Regions from separate parts of the Bacillus safensis genome, predicted to be linked through region 1. Evidence: predicted binding sites of a transcription regulator. Region 1 holds the regulator's gene; each other region holds the start of a gene.
What was found. The regulator LexA, encoded in region 1, represses DNA repair genes until DNA is damaged. The targets are predictions, from matches to a motif close to CGAACATATGTTCG.

Region 1 (4,585 bases):
GTTCTGTTTTTTCAGCGTCTGATAAACCGGTTTCTTTCGACTTTTTTGAAAGCTCATTTATTCTTGCAAGCTGTTCTTTAGAAATCATGACAAACTCCTTTAAAGCATTTTCTCTACATACTACTAAATATCAATCATTTTGACAACAAATCACGCTTTAGGTGGTAAGGCCTTTTTCATATTCTTGATACCTTCTATGCACTGTTGCTTTTGAAATGTCAAAACCTAATGCCTGAAGAGTTGCGGCAATTTCGGCGAACGTCATGTTATTTTTTCTTAATCGAACAATTTCTGAAATAGGCACTTCAATACGCTCACGGCCAGGTGCATGGTCCTGCTGCCTTAAATTTAGTTCAGGCTGATATCCGCGCTCAACAGCCCTTTTCATCCCCCGCTTGATTTTCAGGTTATGAATTTTCCGTTGGTACTCTTCGACGACTCCTACAATCTCGATGACCATTTCATCTGCTTCTGAAAGCTCAAGCTCTCCTCTATGAAACACGCTGTATACCTTTACGTTCTCTTTAAATAGACAATGAAGAAGCGCAATTTTAGCTTGTCCTCTTCCAAGACGTGTTTCATCTTGGATAAGAACGGCATCGATCGACTCTTCCTTCAGTGCAGCAAGCATTTCAAACACGCCATCACGATCTAGCTCATATCCACTTGCTTTTTCTTTGATGACTTTGACCACATTCATCTTGTGCATGGCAGCTAAAGCCAGCAGTTCTTCTTCTTGTCTTTTCAGCGAGGTTTCCTGCTCTTCTTTCACAGTGCTTACTCTCGCATAAATGATTGCGTTCATGTCTTCAATCGACCTTTCTACTGTACTGTTGCAAGCTGATATACGACTGGATGCTCTTTTTTCACGGGTATGACAAGAATGTCTCCAGGCTGGATTTCTGTTGAAGCAAGATCATTGTGTTCTGTTACCCAGTCAATAAATGCATTTTTGTCGATTGATTTGCTGTCATTTACTTGATCAGCTAATCCCCAAAGAGTATCTCCTGATTGAACCTCTATTTTAACATATTGATTTGAATCATTATGGCTTGTGACTGCAATAAGTGAGAGAAATATGCCAACGATGAATGAGAATACCCCAATAAAAATAATAGATTCTTTTAACCTCATAATGTCATCTCTCCTAATAGAATGTGTGTTCGCTCTTTCTGTCTCTCATTATAAATACGAACAAACGTTTCTGTCAAACGTTTTTTCGAACCTATGTTTGTACTGTTAGGAAAAACATGCTATAATTTCTTTAAAATTGACGTTTTGAGGTGCAAAAGATGACGAAGCTATCAAAAAGACAACTCGATATCCTGAAATTCATCAAAGATGAAGTAAAAAGCAAGGGTTATCCCCCATCCGTCCGTGAAATTGGAGAAGCTGTCGGTCTAGCATCCAGTTCAACGGTCCATGGACATTTAGCTAGACTGGAAACAAAGGGCTTAATAAGAAGAGACCCGACAAAACCTAGAGCGATCGAAGTACTAGATGAAGAGGAAATGAATATTCCAAAGAGTGCTGTAATGAACGTTCCAGTCATCGGAAAAGTAACCGCCGGCCTTCCTATCACAGCTGTTGAGAATGTAGAAGAATACTTCCCTCTACCAGAGACTTTTGCAGCACCAGACGAACAAGTGTTTATGCTTGAAATTATGGGAGAAAGTATGATTGATGCAGGTATTTTGGACAAGGACTATGTCATTGTGCGTCAGCAAAGCACCGCTAACAATGGAGATATTGTGGTCGCCATGACAGAGGAAGATGAAGCGACAGTGAAACGTTTCTATAAAGAAAATACACACTTTAGATTACAGCCAGAGAATCCATCTATGGAACCGATTATTTTACAGAATGTGAGTATACTAGGTAAAGTGATTGGCGTATTTCGAAATATTCATTAAAAAAAGCCGGTATTTCATCAGCTGCTGATGAGAACCGGCTTTTTCTTATGCACAGGAATATGCAAGAATACTTGAACTTGGGAAGGAGCCAAAAGTAAAGTTCGGCCATATAAAGCCAGTTGTTCTGCCAAATGGCTGTGAGGAAAGGACAAACATTAAAAATACTTGACCGTTTCTCAAAAGCACAATCGTCCATCTTCTATTACAGCCCGCTGCAAAATGAACAGCTTGATGGCCTCCTGCACTTTGCGCAGATATAAGCGACTGCATACTTTGAGGCTGAGAGAGTGCTTGCTGATACTGCGAAATGATATGCTGCGGCGGAGCTGGCGGTGCCGATTGCCCGCCTGACCCTTGACCTGGCCAAGTACCTCCTCCAATCGGAAACCCAGGAAAACCTCCAATTTGAGGAATAGAAATCGATGGCAATCCCTGCATCTGCCTATCATATGAGTAACCATTCCACATATCTTCATACGGTTGATACATACGAAACACCACTTTCTTTAGACTTTCATCACGACAGTATATGTCATAAATAAAAAAGAGTGTTAAACGTCTAAATAGAAATTTTTCCAAAAGACGTTTCGTTCTTCTTTAGAACGGTTAAATAATGATTAAGAAGAAAAATAAAAAAAATGAAAACTTTTTGTCTCCCTCAAACGTTATATAATTAGAAACAAAAGAAATAAAAAACATTTAGATTTAATACTTGTAATATCACTGTAATTATTGTAACATTTGTAACATAAGAAGTTTTCATTGAGAAAAGGAGGCAATCGCCTTGAAAAAATTATTTGTTTTATTAACTGCTATTATGCTTATGATCTCATTACAAACAACAACATTGGCCGCTTCCAAGAAATCAGCCGCTTTGACAAATAAAGAAGCGTTACATATTGCCCTTGATGCAAGAGAACATTTTTGGAGTGCAATGTCAGGCTACAAAATTAAAGACCATTCTAATGTCAAATTAAAATCATTTACCTATAAAGATATGACGTACAACTATCTTTCTAAAACATTTGATACAAAGAAAAAATTAAACAGCTACCTATCTCAAGTTTTCACTCCAGATGCCATCAAACATGGTTTAAAAGATTATCAGTTCATTGTTCATAAAGGCAAAATGGCTGTTCCAGTCGGTGATGGAGACAACATGCTCAATTGGGAAAAAGCCACACCTAAACTTGTTTCTAAAAAACAAACGGTCCGCACATATGAATTTACTGTCCCAACACTTGATGGACGCAAAGTAAAACGAACTGTTACGTACGAAAAAGTACAAAAAAATTGGAAAGTCACACAAATTGACGCTGTCATCTAAATAAAAAACCAGGCCTTTCATCGGCCTGGTTTTTATATTGAAGAAAATTCAGTCATTCGGTCCAGCGCGTGAGCAAGTGATGATGCCGTGCGAAATTCATTAAAAGGAAGCCCAAGCTGCACTGCTGTTTGGGCAATTTCTGGTCTAATCCCTGAAATGGTCGTCTCTACTCCAATTAACCGAAGTGACGTGACAAGATCAAAGATTTGATGAGCCACCATTGTATCAATCATGACGACACCCGATAGATCAATACATAAATGCTGAACACCTTTTTGCGAGCACTGATTTAGCGTATTTTCTAAAATAATCTTGGCTCTCGCTGTGTCAATGTCACCTACTAATGGCAATAACGCAATCTGGCTTTTTAGGACAATTACCGGCGAGCTCAATTCATAAATCATATCTCTTTGAGCCACGAGTTTTTCGGTTGTATTTTTCACATATTGCTGGATAAACACATGGATTGAAATATTAAACGCTTCGGAAATTAAATCATACCAATAAAAGATGCGCTCAATATCAATTTCATCTTGACGCTGTTTGATAAATTCTTTTAAGTAATGCAGAACCACTCTTTGATTGGACATGTATTCTCTCACGACATAATCTAATGGTGTATTTAAATGCTTTGGGTCACTGGCTAAATCCTCAGACCATTTTTTAAATTCAGTATGTAAATACGTCTTATCTTCAATAATAGCTCGTATAAAATGCTGGTAATAATCTTGATTCTGCCGTTTTAGCTCAGCTATGATGCTGGAATCTGTTGAACGATATATGGATTCTGGATCATCGTCCTCAATTGATTCATACCATGTTTCAGTCAGCTTCTCTGCATGCTGCATAAAAAAATCGTATAATGCACGGTTCTTATCCATAAGCAAATGTCCCTTCACATTTTCTTCTTGTCAGTCTTTGTACCTTATAGATTGATTGTACCACTGAATCTTTTGACCCTGCTAGCTCGAATAGGCTCTGATGATAAACAAAAGAGCTCCCCACTCAAGGGAGACTCTTTCCGATTTATTTCACAATGAATAATATTCTTTTCCCATCAGGAAACCCGCTGATTTGATGCCCGACCCATGAGCCTGCCCCCCTATTATCAGATGGACTGACATATTGAACTCTTGCGCCTTTTCCTCCCTCAAGACAAACCGCCATTGGCCATTCATCCCGGTCAAAGCCAGGTTTTGTCGGAATTCCTTTTAATGATTCTTGCCTGCGGGCATCTGCTCCATTTCGGTCAATGGTACACACATCTGAATGCCCTTTTCGAATGGCTTCTTGAATATGACTGCCTGTTTCAGGGTACCTTTCCTTTGGAAATTGAACGACATGA
Region 2 (4,585 bases), 680 kb from region 1:
GTGCCAAGCCCTACGTGCAGCGTAATGAAAGCAATGTGTACACCTTTCGCTTTCAGCGCATCCAGCAGCTCGGTTGTAAAGTGGAGACCGGCAGTTGGCGCAGCAGCGGAGCCAACCTCTTTTGAATAAACGGTTTGATAGCGTTCACGGTCGTCAAGCTGCTCTTTAATATATGGAGGCAGCGGCATTTCACCAAGGGATTCAAGCACTTCATAAAAAATGCCTGTATATTGAAACTCGACTTTTCTTCCGCCATGTTCCATTTCCTCTGTGCATACTGCTTTGAGCCGTCCATCACCAAACGTGATAACCGTCCCTTTTTTCACCCGTTTGGCTGGTTTGACAAGTGTTTCCCAGTGGTCTCCCTCTTCTTGTTTCAATAGAAGCAGCTCTACTTTGGCACCTGTATCCTCTTTCATACCAAACAGACGTGCAGGCAGAACGCGCGTATTGTTTAGAACGAGACAATCACCCTTTTGAAAATAATTGATGATTTGTGAGAATGTATCATGTGTAATCGCACCCGTTTGTTTGTTTAAGACCATCAGTCTTGATGCATCTCTTTTTTCAAGCGGCACTTGTGCAATCAATCTTTCTGGTAAATCAAAATCAAATAGTTCTAGCTTCATTTCCTTCACCTATTCTGTAGTTAACTAGTTAACGTTATTTCATCCGTCCAAAGATATTAAGTAATATGGTTAGCACGATGCTAATGACAATGCATGTAATGACAGGAAAAAAGAACGTTACATTTCCTTTTTTCACAAAAATATCACCTGGAAGCTTACCAACCAATTGAAAAACTAATCCTGCGGCAAAAAGGACACCACCTAAAATCATTAATATTTTAGGGAATTCAGTCACGAATCGGAACCTCCATTTGAAAATGTTCATACGCTTCTCTTGTGACGACCCGCCCTCTTGGTGTTCTTTGCAGGAAACCAATTTGCAGTAAGTACGGTTCGTACACATCTTCAATCGTATGTGATTCTTCTCCAATTGTCGCTGAGATCGTATCAAGCCCAACAGGACCGCCTCTAAATTTTTCGATCATACTTAAAAGCAGCTTATGGTCTATATGATCAAGGCCAAGCCTGTCGACTTGAAGACGCTCTAGGGCATCTTCCGCAATATCCTGCGTAATGGCATGATTCCCAAGCACCTGCGCAAAATCTCTTACTCTTCTGAGCAAACGATTGGCAACCCTCGGTGTTCCCCGGGAACGTCTCGCAATCTCTTCAGCAGAGCGAATATCGATCCCAATCTCAAACAGCTCGGCTGTTCTTGCCACAATGTGAGCCAAATCTCTTTGTTCATAGTATTCCAATCTTGCATGTACCCCAAACCTGTCACGAAGCGGCGCTGTTAACAGCCCGACACGGGTTGTTGCACCTACAAGCGTAAATGGCGGTAAATCAAGCCGTACAGAGCGTGCTGTATCTCCTTTTCCAATGACAATATCTAAACAAAAGTCCTCCATTGCTGGGTACAGCACTTCTTCAATTGAGCGCTGCAAGCGGTGAATTTCATCAATAAACAATACATCACCTGGCTCAAGAGATGTTAAGATGGCCGCCAAATCACCAGGACGTTCAATCGCTGGTCCTGACGTTGTACGCAGCTGAACATTCATTTCATTGGCAATGATCGACGCAAGCGTTGTTTTCCCAAGTCCAGGAGGTCCATATAAAAGGACGTGATCAAGCGTTTCCTGCCTCATGCGGGCAGCTTCAATAAATACGCTGAGGTTATCCTTTACTTTTTGCTGACCGATATATTGGCTAAGTGTCTGTGGCCGCAGACTTTGCTCAATGGCTGATTCATGGTTGTCTGCTTCAGTTGAGACGAGCCGTTCATCCATGAGACATCACCCTATTTCAACATTTTTTGTAAAGCTTTTTTCACATATTGATCGGTTGTGAGATTCTTTTCTTCTTTTAATAATGGAAGAACCTTTTTGATTTCACGATCACCGTATCCAAGGACATTTAAGGCTTCAAGCGCTTCATCTAATGCAGTTTGCTGCGTTTCGACCTGAATGTGGTCCTCGTGATTAAATAAGTTGCCAATCATCTCTGGCACCACATCTGCCAGTTTGCCTTTTAGATCCAGAATGATTTGGCGTGCTGTTTTTTTGCCCACACCAGGGAATTTAATCAGGAACGCTTCATCTTCACGTTCTATCGCTGAAATGACAGCGCCAGGATCCCCGGAAGCAAGAATGGCGAGTGCGCCCTTTGGCCCAATTCCTGTGACATTTAACAGTTTTGTGAACAGCGCTTTTTCTTCTCGTGTTTGAAAACCGTATAACGAAAAGGCGTCTTCCTTTATGTAATGATACGTATAAATCGTTTCTTGTTTATTTACTCGATAGATAAACGGGTTTGGGGTATAGACTTGATATCCCACTCCGCCGTTTTCAATGACAACATATTGCGGGCACACATAATCAATGGTCCCTTTTACAAACTCTATCACCGTTTTCACCTCTTTGACTGTTCTTCATTGTAACATAAATCGAAGAGAAAACCGCAATAAAAGTTAACATACGTTCGCTCAGTACATTTTTATGATGAAACCACGAAAAACAGCTTGTGGCCTTCACACCAGCAAGCTGTTACACGCTTTAAAACGAAATTTCATTTCGGTAAGGCTTCATGACTTCAAGCACATGCTCAAATTCATCCTTTGTTCGAAAAGGAATGCCTTGCTCAAGCTGCTTTTCCACATGACTTTCTAAACGGGACGTATCAATTTGAAAAAAGAGATGAATAGGCTCCGCCCAGCCGTCAGGCCTTCCATGAAACGTAGAAATCACACCGTCCTCTGATAATCCGATATATCCATTTGCTTTACTTAATGGAGAGATATCATCAATTTGCTTTCTAAAAAGGGCAAAATCCTCTTTTTGTTCTACGAGCGTCCAGCCTTTATACTGCGCCCAGAATGTGTCTTTGTCTTCTAATGATGCCCGGTGTCTTTCAATACTCACATCGCCGTCTAGATAGACTTTTTCAAGCTGGACGGTAATAGAGTTTGACTGCTTTTGCAAGTGTTCTTTCCCTTCCATATCCGCAGCAAAAAAAAGCACACTTGTCATGATAAGTCCTGTAACGAAACATTTCATCTTCACTTTCACTATTTACACCTCTTTAGAACATGAGATCGATGCATGACATATGTAGTTTGACCCATTTTTCTAAACATTAACCAAATCGATCATTCAAATGTATGGTAAGAGTCTTTCGTTGTATCCTTCATTCGTAAATGTTATGTTTTATACAATCCATTGCTTTATCGAATGACACGGTTTTTTCATCATTCGTTTTTCAGCCGCATAAACTGAAACCAAAGAAGGTGAAGTCAATGTCAGATGTCAAAAGATTAGCCGAATCGATTCAATATCATGAAGAGAAACGTTTTCATAAGCTTGCCTATAAACCGGCAGAGCTTGAACTGTGCGGCAAAGGAAGAAGTGCCTATGTCTTTTTATACAAAAAAGACGGCAAGAAAATGGCACTAAAAGTTTTTTTCCCTTCTTATCAGCATATTGCCCGCAAAGAGGCTGCCATTTACGAAAAACTTTCTGGTTCGTCTTACTACCCTGAGATTTATGAGTCTGGGGATCAGTATATTTTAATGGAATATATTAAAGGCTACACATTCTATGAATGCCTTACAAAAGGAATTCCTATTAAAAAACAAATGATTGAACAAGTCGATGATGCGCTGGAGGAAGCGCGCGAGAAAGGATTGAATCCTTCTGATATTCATCTGCGCAATTTGATCTTAACAAAAGAAGGACGGATCAGGGTCATTGACGTTGCCAGATTCACGCAAACGAAAGCATGTCATCAATGGGATGATTTAAAAGCCGCTTATGCCTATTACCAAAAACCTTTTTTCCCTAAAAAAGCACCGCGTCTGTGGCTTGAAGTCATTGCATATTTGTATAAAAAGAACTGGCTGTCCCGCGGGCAGCTTAATAATCGAAATGATTTTTCTGCATAATGAAAGCCGCTCTCTTTGAGCGGCTTTCTGCGTTATTCTGTTTCTACATGGATACTATTGACGTTTAATAGGTTAATGATTTCATTATTCAGCTTAAACCAATGATTGGCTTCTTCAATTTTTTTATACACATCATAGGTAGCTGGACGTTTGAGCTCGAAATCAAGCACTTCCCCATTGTTCATATGAAATGTTACCTTAAATACTTTCATCATAAGATCACCTTCCACTCTTCTTGTTCGCTGGTCAAATAGATCAGCTCTTTTCATTCATTCTCTATTGAACTCGTTTCCCCTCCTTGTTTCCATTCAAACCCAAGAAGTTTAAATTTTGTTTAAATTCGCACAAACATCTATCTCTCAAATCTGCAAAGAAGTATATTAGTTAAAAAGGAGGCTGCCCTTGATGAAGCAAAAAAAGAAACGAACATCTCCAGAAAGAAAAACAGTCTTTTTTCATTTAACAGATGCCCTCATTCCGAGTGTGGACATGATGGTATATGCAGTAAAGGCATTTTTTCACCTTTTAAGAAAAGCCTTCTCAGCCGTTTGATAAAACCCCGCACAGCATCGTG
Region 3 (4,585 bases), 780 kb from region 1:
ATGAAGGTGTCTTCACAGCATTGATTTCTTCATCATAAATGGATGGAGAAATCAGGCTAGGTATACTCGCTTCTGCCTGTGAAGCAAAAACGACATTTGAAAAAGGAGAAAACATGACGATGAAGCTAACCAATATCATGATGGAACATCTGATCAATCATCCTCCTCCTTTCAAATTTATTTTCTTTCTTTTTTTACTATATAAAAATATATTTCTTGTTTCAATCATTATGCTTATTTTAGTATCAATTGATCTTGAAATTTTTTATTTAGAGAAAAAGGTTTTACATGATGAAAATGGAAGTAAGTGATGAGCTTTTAAAAGAAGAGGGGGATGGATGATGACATATATCAATTGTCAGTTAGACGGGGATGTTTTTGAAATCGTTTTCAATAGGCCTGAAGCTTATAATTCTTTTCATGTGGACATGTTTGCTGAATTCAAAGAAGCATGTGATGCAGCGGAGGAAAGCAGTGCAAAAGTCGTTGTCATCAAGGGAGCGGGAAAAGGATTCTCAGCAGGCGGAGATATTGGGATGATGCTCAAGCAGGAAAGTGAAGAAGATTTCCATCGTGTGATGGATTTGATCGAGGGAATTACACTTTCTCTAGCTAGTATGAAAAAAGTGACGATTGCGCTTGTTCACGGGTCAGCAGCAGGCCTCGCTTTTAGCTTTGCTCTAAGCTGTGACTACTTGTTTATGCATCAGGATGCAAAACTCGCCATGAATTTTAATGGAGTAGGATTAATTCCAGATGGCGGGGGGCATTTTTTCCTCACAAAAAGAGTGAGTGAGCAAACCGCTAAACAATTGATTTGGAGCGGACAAAAGCTGCCGGCTGAAGAAGCGTTAAAGCTGCGCCTTGCAGACGGGGTGTTCCAGGATGAGGTCGATACGTATCAAAAAGTGTGTGTGAAGCCATTTATGAACATGCCGCTTCAAGCCTTTATCGAAACAAAGATGATCTATTTCCAGCAGTCAGAATCAAAGCTCTTAGCAGTTCTTCAAAAAGAGAGAGCAGCACAGGCAAGACTGAGAAAAAGTCATGATCACAAGGAAGGTATACAGGCCTTTTTAGAAAAAAGACGTCCTGTCTTTCAAAAAGCATAAATGAACATGAGGCCGGCGAAAGCCGGCTTTTTTAACGTTCAAATAAAAGCAGCTTTCCTGCTTGATCAACGAGTCGATGAGAATGCTTTGTGTATTGCTGTTCCATTAAGCGATGACGTCCTAATTCCTTTGCTTTCTCGTCACCATCCGCTGTGATTTTTTCATTTAATAAAGTCTCACCCGACCGGTCAAATACGGTTAAAAAGTATGTCTTCTCCATTCCTCATCTTCCTTTCTTCTGTTTTTAATGTAATTAAACATGGAATAAGACAAAACCTCTTTTTTAGCCCTTAAAAATGTGTTTTTTAGAAGAAGAGTGATAGAACGTGCATTCGTAAAAATGGCATGATAAAATATGGACAATGACAGTATCGGACAAGGAGATAGACGTTTGACTAAGCTCACCTTTATTCATGCCGCAGATTTACATTTAGACAGTCCATTTGCAGGAATGTCGACTATACCTAGTTCTATATTTAAGCGGCTCAAAGAAAGTACATTTCAAAGTGCTAAGAACATCTTTGATCTCGCCGTTGCGCGGGAGGTAGACTTTGTGCTGCTGAGCGGAGATTTATTTGATGAATCCAATCGCAGCTTAAAAGCACAGCTGTTTTTAAGAAATCAGTTTGTAAGACTGCAAACGCACGGGATTGAAGTCTTTATTATTTATGGGAATCATGATCATTTAGGCGGTGAATGGACACCGATTGAGTGGCCCGAGAATGTACATGTCTTTTCGAGCAGTACACCAAGTGAGCACTCCTATTATCGAGGGGATCAGCTTGTCGCGAGTATTTATGGGTTTAGCTACAAAGAGCGGGCTGTCTATGAAAATATGACATCTCATTATGTCAAAACAACAGATGCTGCCTATCACATTGCGATGCTTCACGGCACATTAGCCGGACAAGAAGGACATGATGCATATGCCCCATTTCAGCTTCAGCAGCTCATAGCACAGGATTTTGATTATTGGGCGCTTGGACATATACATAAAAGAGCCCTTCTGCATGAAGACCCATATATAATTTATCCTGGTAATGTGCAGGGCAGACATATAAAAGAAACGGGAGAAAAAGGCTGTTACTTGATTCACCTCTCCGAAGATTCACGGGCAGCGGATTTTATCAGCTGTGCAGATATCATCTTTGAGAAACTGGCAATAGACATCACAGAAACAACTCATATGACGGATCTTGTCACACTTGTGGAAGGCAAAATCAATGAGCTGAAAGAGGAAGGCATTCCTCATTTTGTGAGAATTGAATTGACAGGTGATGCGCCTTCTTACTTTGAGCATACGCAGCTTGAGGTCCTCGAAGAGCTGATGACTGTTTTTCATGAGCAGGAGGAAGATGAAGATGTGTTTGTTTGGGTGATGTCAATTGATTGCCGAACAAACGAGGATGTCATTTATCCAGAAGATTCCTTTTTGAAGGAACTAACGGCAGAAATTGCACAGTTTGAGTCATATGAAGAGCTGCTTTCACCGATCAAGCGTCACTCAACCTACAGGAAGTCAGGAAAAGCGCTCACAAAAGAGGATGAAGTGGATATAAAAGAAGAGGCACAAAGGCTGCTAACGGAACAGCTGAAGCAATTATGAGAAAAGGAGAGGTATGATGAAAATACGTTCACTCCATATAGCGAATTTCGGGAAATTTTCAAATCGAACCTTTCACTTTTCTGATGACGGTTTTCAGCTAGTTTACGGCCTGAATGAATCGGGGAAAACGACATTGAAGGCATTTATTGAGTCGATGTTATTTGGTTTTTCAAAAAACAAGATATACAAGCCGAAACAAGGATCTTTCTATGGCGGCTCCCTCACTTGCTTAGATGAGGAGTTAGGTGTCATTCACATTGAGAGATCGTCCGATCGAGGCGGTCAAGCACAGGTGTTTTTACCGAATGGTGAAGTGAAAGATGAAGCATTTCTACGAACTCTTTTAAAGGGAACAGATCGCAGATTATTCCAATCAATCTATTCATTTGATGTGTTTGGACTGCAAAATGTCCAAGCCTTAAACGAAGATCAAATCGGTGAATTTCTCCTTTTCTCAAGTTTATTTGGCTCAGATGCTGCCTCCAAGATGGATAGCAGGCTGCTTAAGCAGCAGGAGCAGCTGTTTAAACCAAATGGACGCAAGCCGGAATTAAACCAGCAGCTTGATCGTTTAAAAGAGCTGGCTGCCCAGCTGAAACAAGCTAGATTGGCAGAAGGCCGTTATACAGAAAAAAAACGGGAGCATTCTGAATTAATAGAGACGATCGCAGCGCTTCAAAAGGAAATGAAGCAGACAGAAGAACAGATTCAGCAGTTAAACGAACACATTCGACTTTATCCCATGATAGAGAAGAAGATGGAGTTAAAAAAAGAATTAGCCCGTTATCCAGAACGAGTCAAACGCTTTAGAGCAGAAACAGAGCATGAATTAGATAAATTAGAATCACACCTTCACCCGAAAAAGGCTCAAATGACTGCACTAAAGCAAAAATTAGATCATTTGCAAACCTCGCTGGCACAAGTTCAGCTGCTTCATGACAAGGATACATTACTGGAGATGAAGCGTGTCGTTGATGAATCTTCTCATGCTGAACGTGTCAAAAACCGCTTAGCAGAATGTAAAGCAGAACGTGATTCATTGAAACAAAAAATGGACGAAGCCGCAGCGAAGCTAAAGTGGCAGCGTTCAGTCAAACTTGAGCAGATTGACGACTCCCTTGAATTTGAGTGGGAATTAAAGGAGGCTGTCAGCCACTACGTTCGTTTAATGGACAGAAAGGCACAGCTGGATGACCGGTTTGATCATGCAAGACATGAGCTGGAAGAAGCGGAAACCGCTTTAAAAGGATTAAAGGAACAGCAGGCCAAATCGCATAGTACAGTGGAAACTGGGGAAACAAGAGCAAAAGAGAAACAGGTTCATTCCCGGGCGTGGTTATTTCCTGTGATGGTGATATTTGATGCTGCATTTCTGCTTGTCCTTTTCTTTTTAACAGAGTGGTGGGTTACTTTCTTATTTGCAGGGTTTTCTATTTTTGTCTTCTTTGCTATTTACCCATTTTTGAAATCGACACAGGTGAAACAGGGAAGCGGCGGGGGAACATTCGATTCCTTCCAAGTACAGGCAGCTTCAGCTGAAACGCTTGTGAGGCAGAAGGAGCTTTTGTACGAAAGGATCATCCGGCAATATGAAGACTGGGAGCAGGAGCTGGAACCTGTCCAGCAGCAAGTAGAGGAAAAGAAAAGACAGCTGGGCTTGTCCTCAGAGCTTTCTTTCCTAGTAGAAGCCTTCCTTATCCTGAAGCAGTTAAAAACGAATACAGCGGGATATGAGGAGCTTAGCCGGGAAATAGACGAGCTTGCCGGCCAGCAGTCCAATTATGAGCAAAGGGTGGAAGCGTTAAGCAGTCTTCTGCAGCGAAAGGAAGGCACCATTCAAGAGAGCATCTCGGCCTTTCAAGAGATA

Region 2: the regulator LexA is predicted to act here: its motif matches at 2,542-2,555, upstream of ruvA (Holliday junction branch migration protein RuvA).
Region 3: the regulator LexA is predicted to act here: its motif matches at 1,434-1,447, upstream of AAYR28_RS04810 (DNA repair exonuclease).

What each region holds. Positions count from the first base shown of each region.
Region 1 is NZ_CP154909.1:1,729,637-1,734,221, reverse strand. Features, by position in the region: gene AAYR28_RS08785 (DUF896 domain-containing protein) at 1-88, opposite strand, end outside; gene AAYR28_RS08780 (YneB family resolvase-like protein) at 158-805, opposite strand; gene yneA (cell division suppressor protein YneA) at 823-1,134, opposite strand; gene lexA (transcriptional repressor LexA) at 1,293-1,913, shown strand; gene AAYR28_RS08765 (hypothetical protein) at 1,959-2,402, opposite strand; gene AAYR28_RS08760 (IseA DL-endopeptidase inhibitor family protein) at 2,698-3,240, shown strand; gene AAYR28_RS08755 (STAS domain-containing protein) at 3,273-4,121, opposite strand; gene AAYR28_RS08750 (NucA/NucB deoxyribonuclease domain-containing protein) at 4,267-4,585, opposite strand, start outside.
Region 2 is NZ_CP154909.1:2,413,546-2,418,130, forward strand. Features, by position in the region: gene queA (tRNA preQ1(34) S-adenosylmethionine ribosyltransferase-isomerase QueA) at 1-629, opposite strand, end outside; gene AAYR28_RS12410 (DUF2905 domain-containing protein) at 664-864, opposite strand; gene ruvB (Holliday junction branch migration DNA helicase RuvB) at 857-1,861, opposite strand; gene ruvA (Holliday junction branch migration protein RuvA) at 1,873-2,478, opposite strand; gene AAYR28_RS12425 (intercompartmental signaling factor BofC) at 2,627-3,127, opposite strand; gene AAYR28_RS12430 (serine/threonine protein kinase) at 3,367-4,011, shown strand; gene AAYR28_RS12435 (hypothetical protein) at 4,044-4,226, opposite strand; gene AAYR28_RS12440 (hypothetical protein) at 4,417-4,563, shown strand.
Region 3 is NZ_CP154909.1:954,538-959,122, forward strand. Features, by position in the region: gene AAYR28_RS04795 (potassium:proton antiporter) at 1-157, opposite strand, end outside; gene AAYR28_RS04800 (enoyl-CoA hydratase) at 339-1,112, shown strand; gene AAYR28_RS04805 (YhzD family protein) at 1,144-1,332, opposite strand; gene AAYR28_RS04810 (DNA repair exonuclease) at 1,504-2,718, shown strand; gene AAYR28_RS04815 (ATP-binding protein) at 2,735-4,585, shown strand, end outside.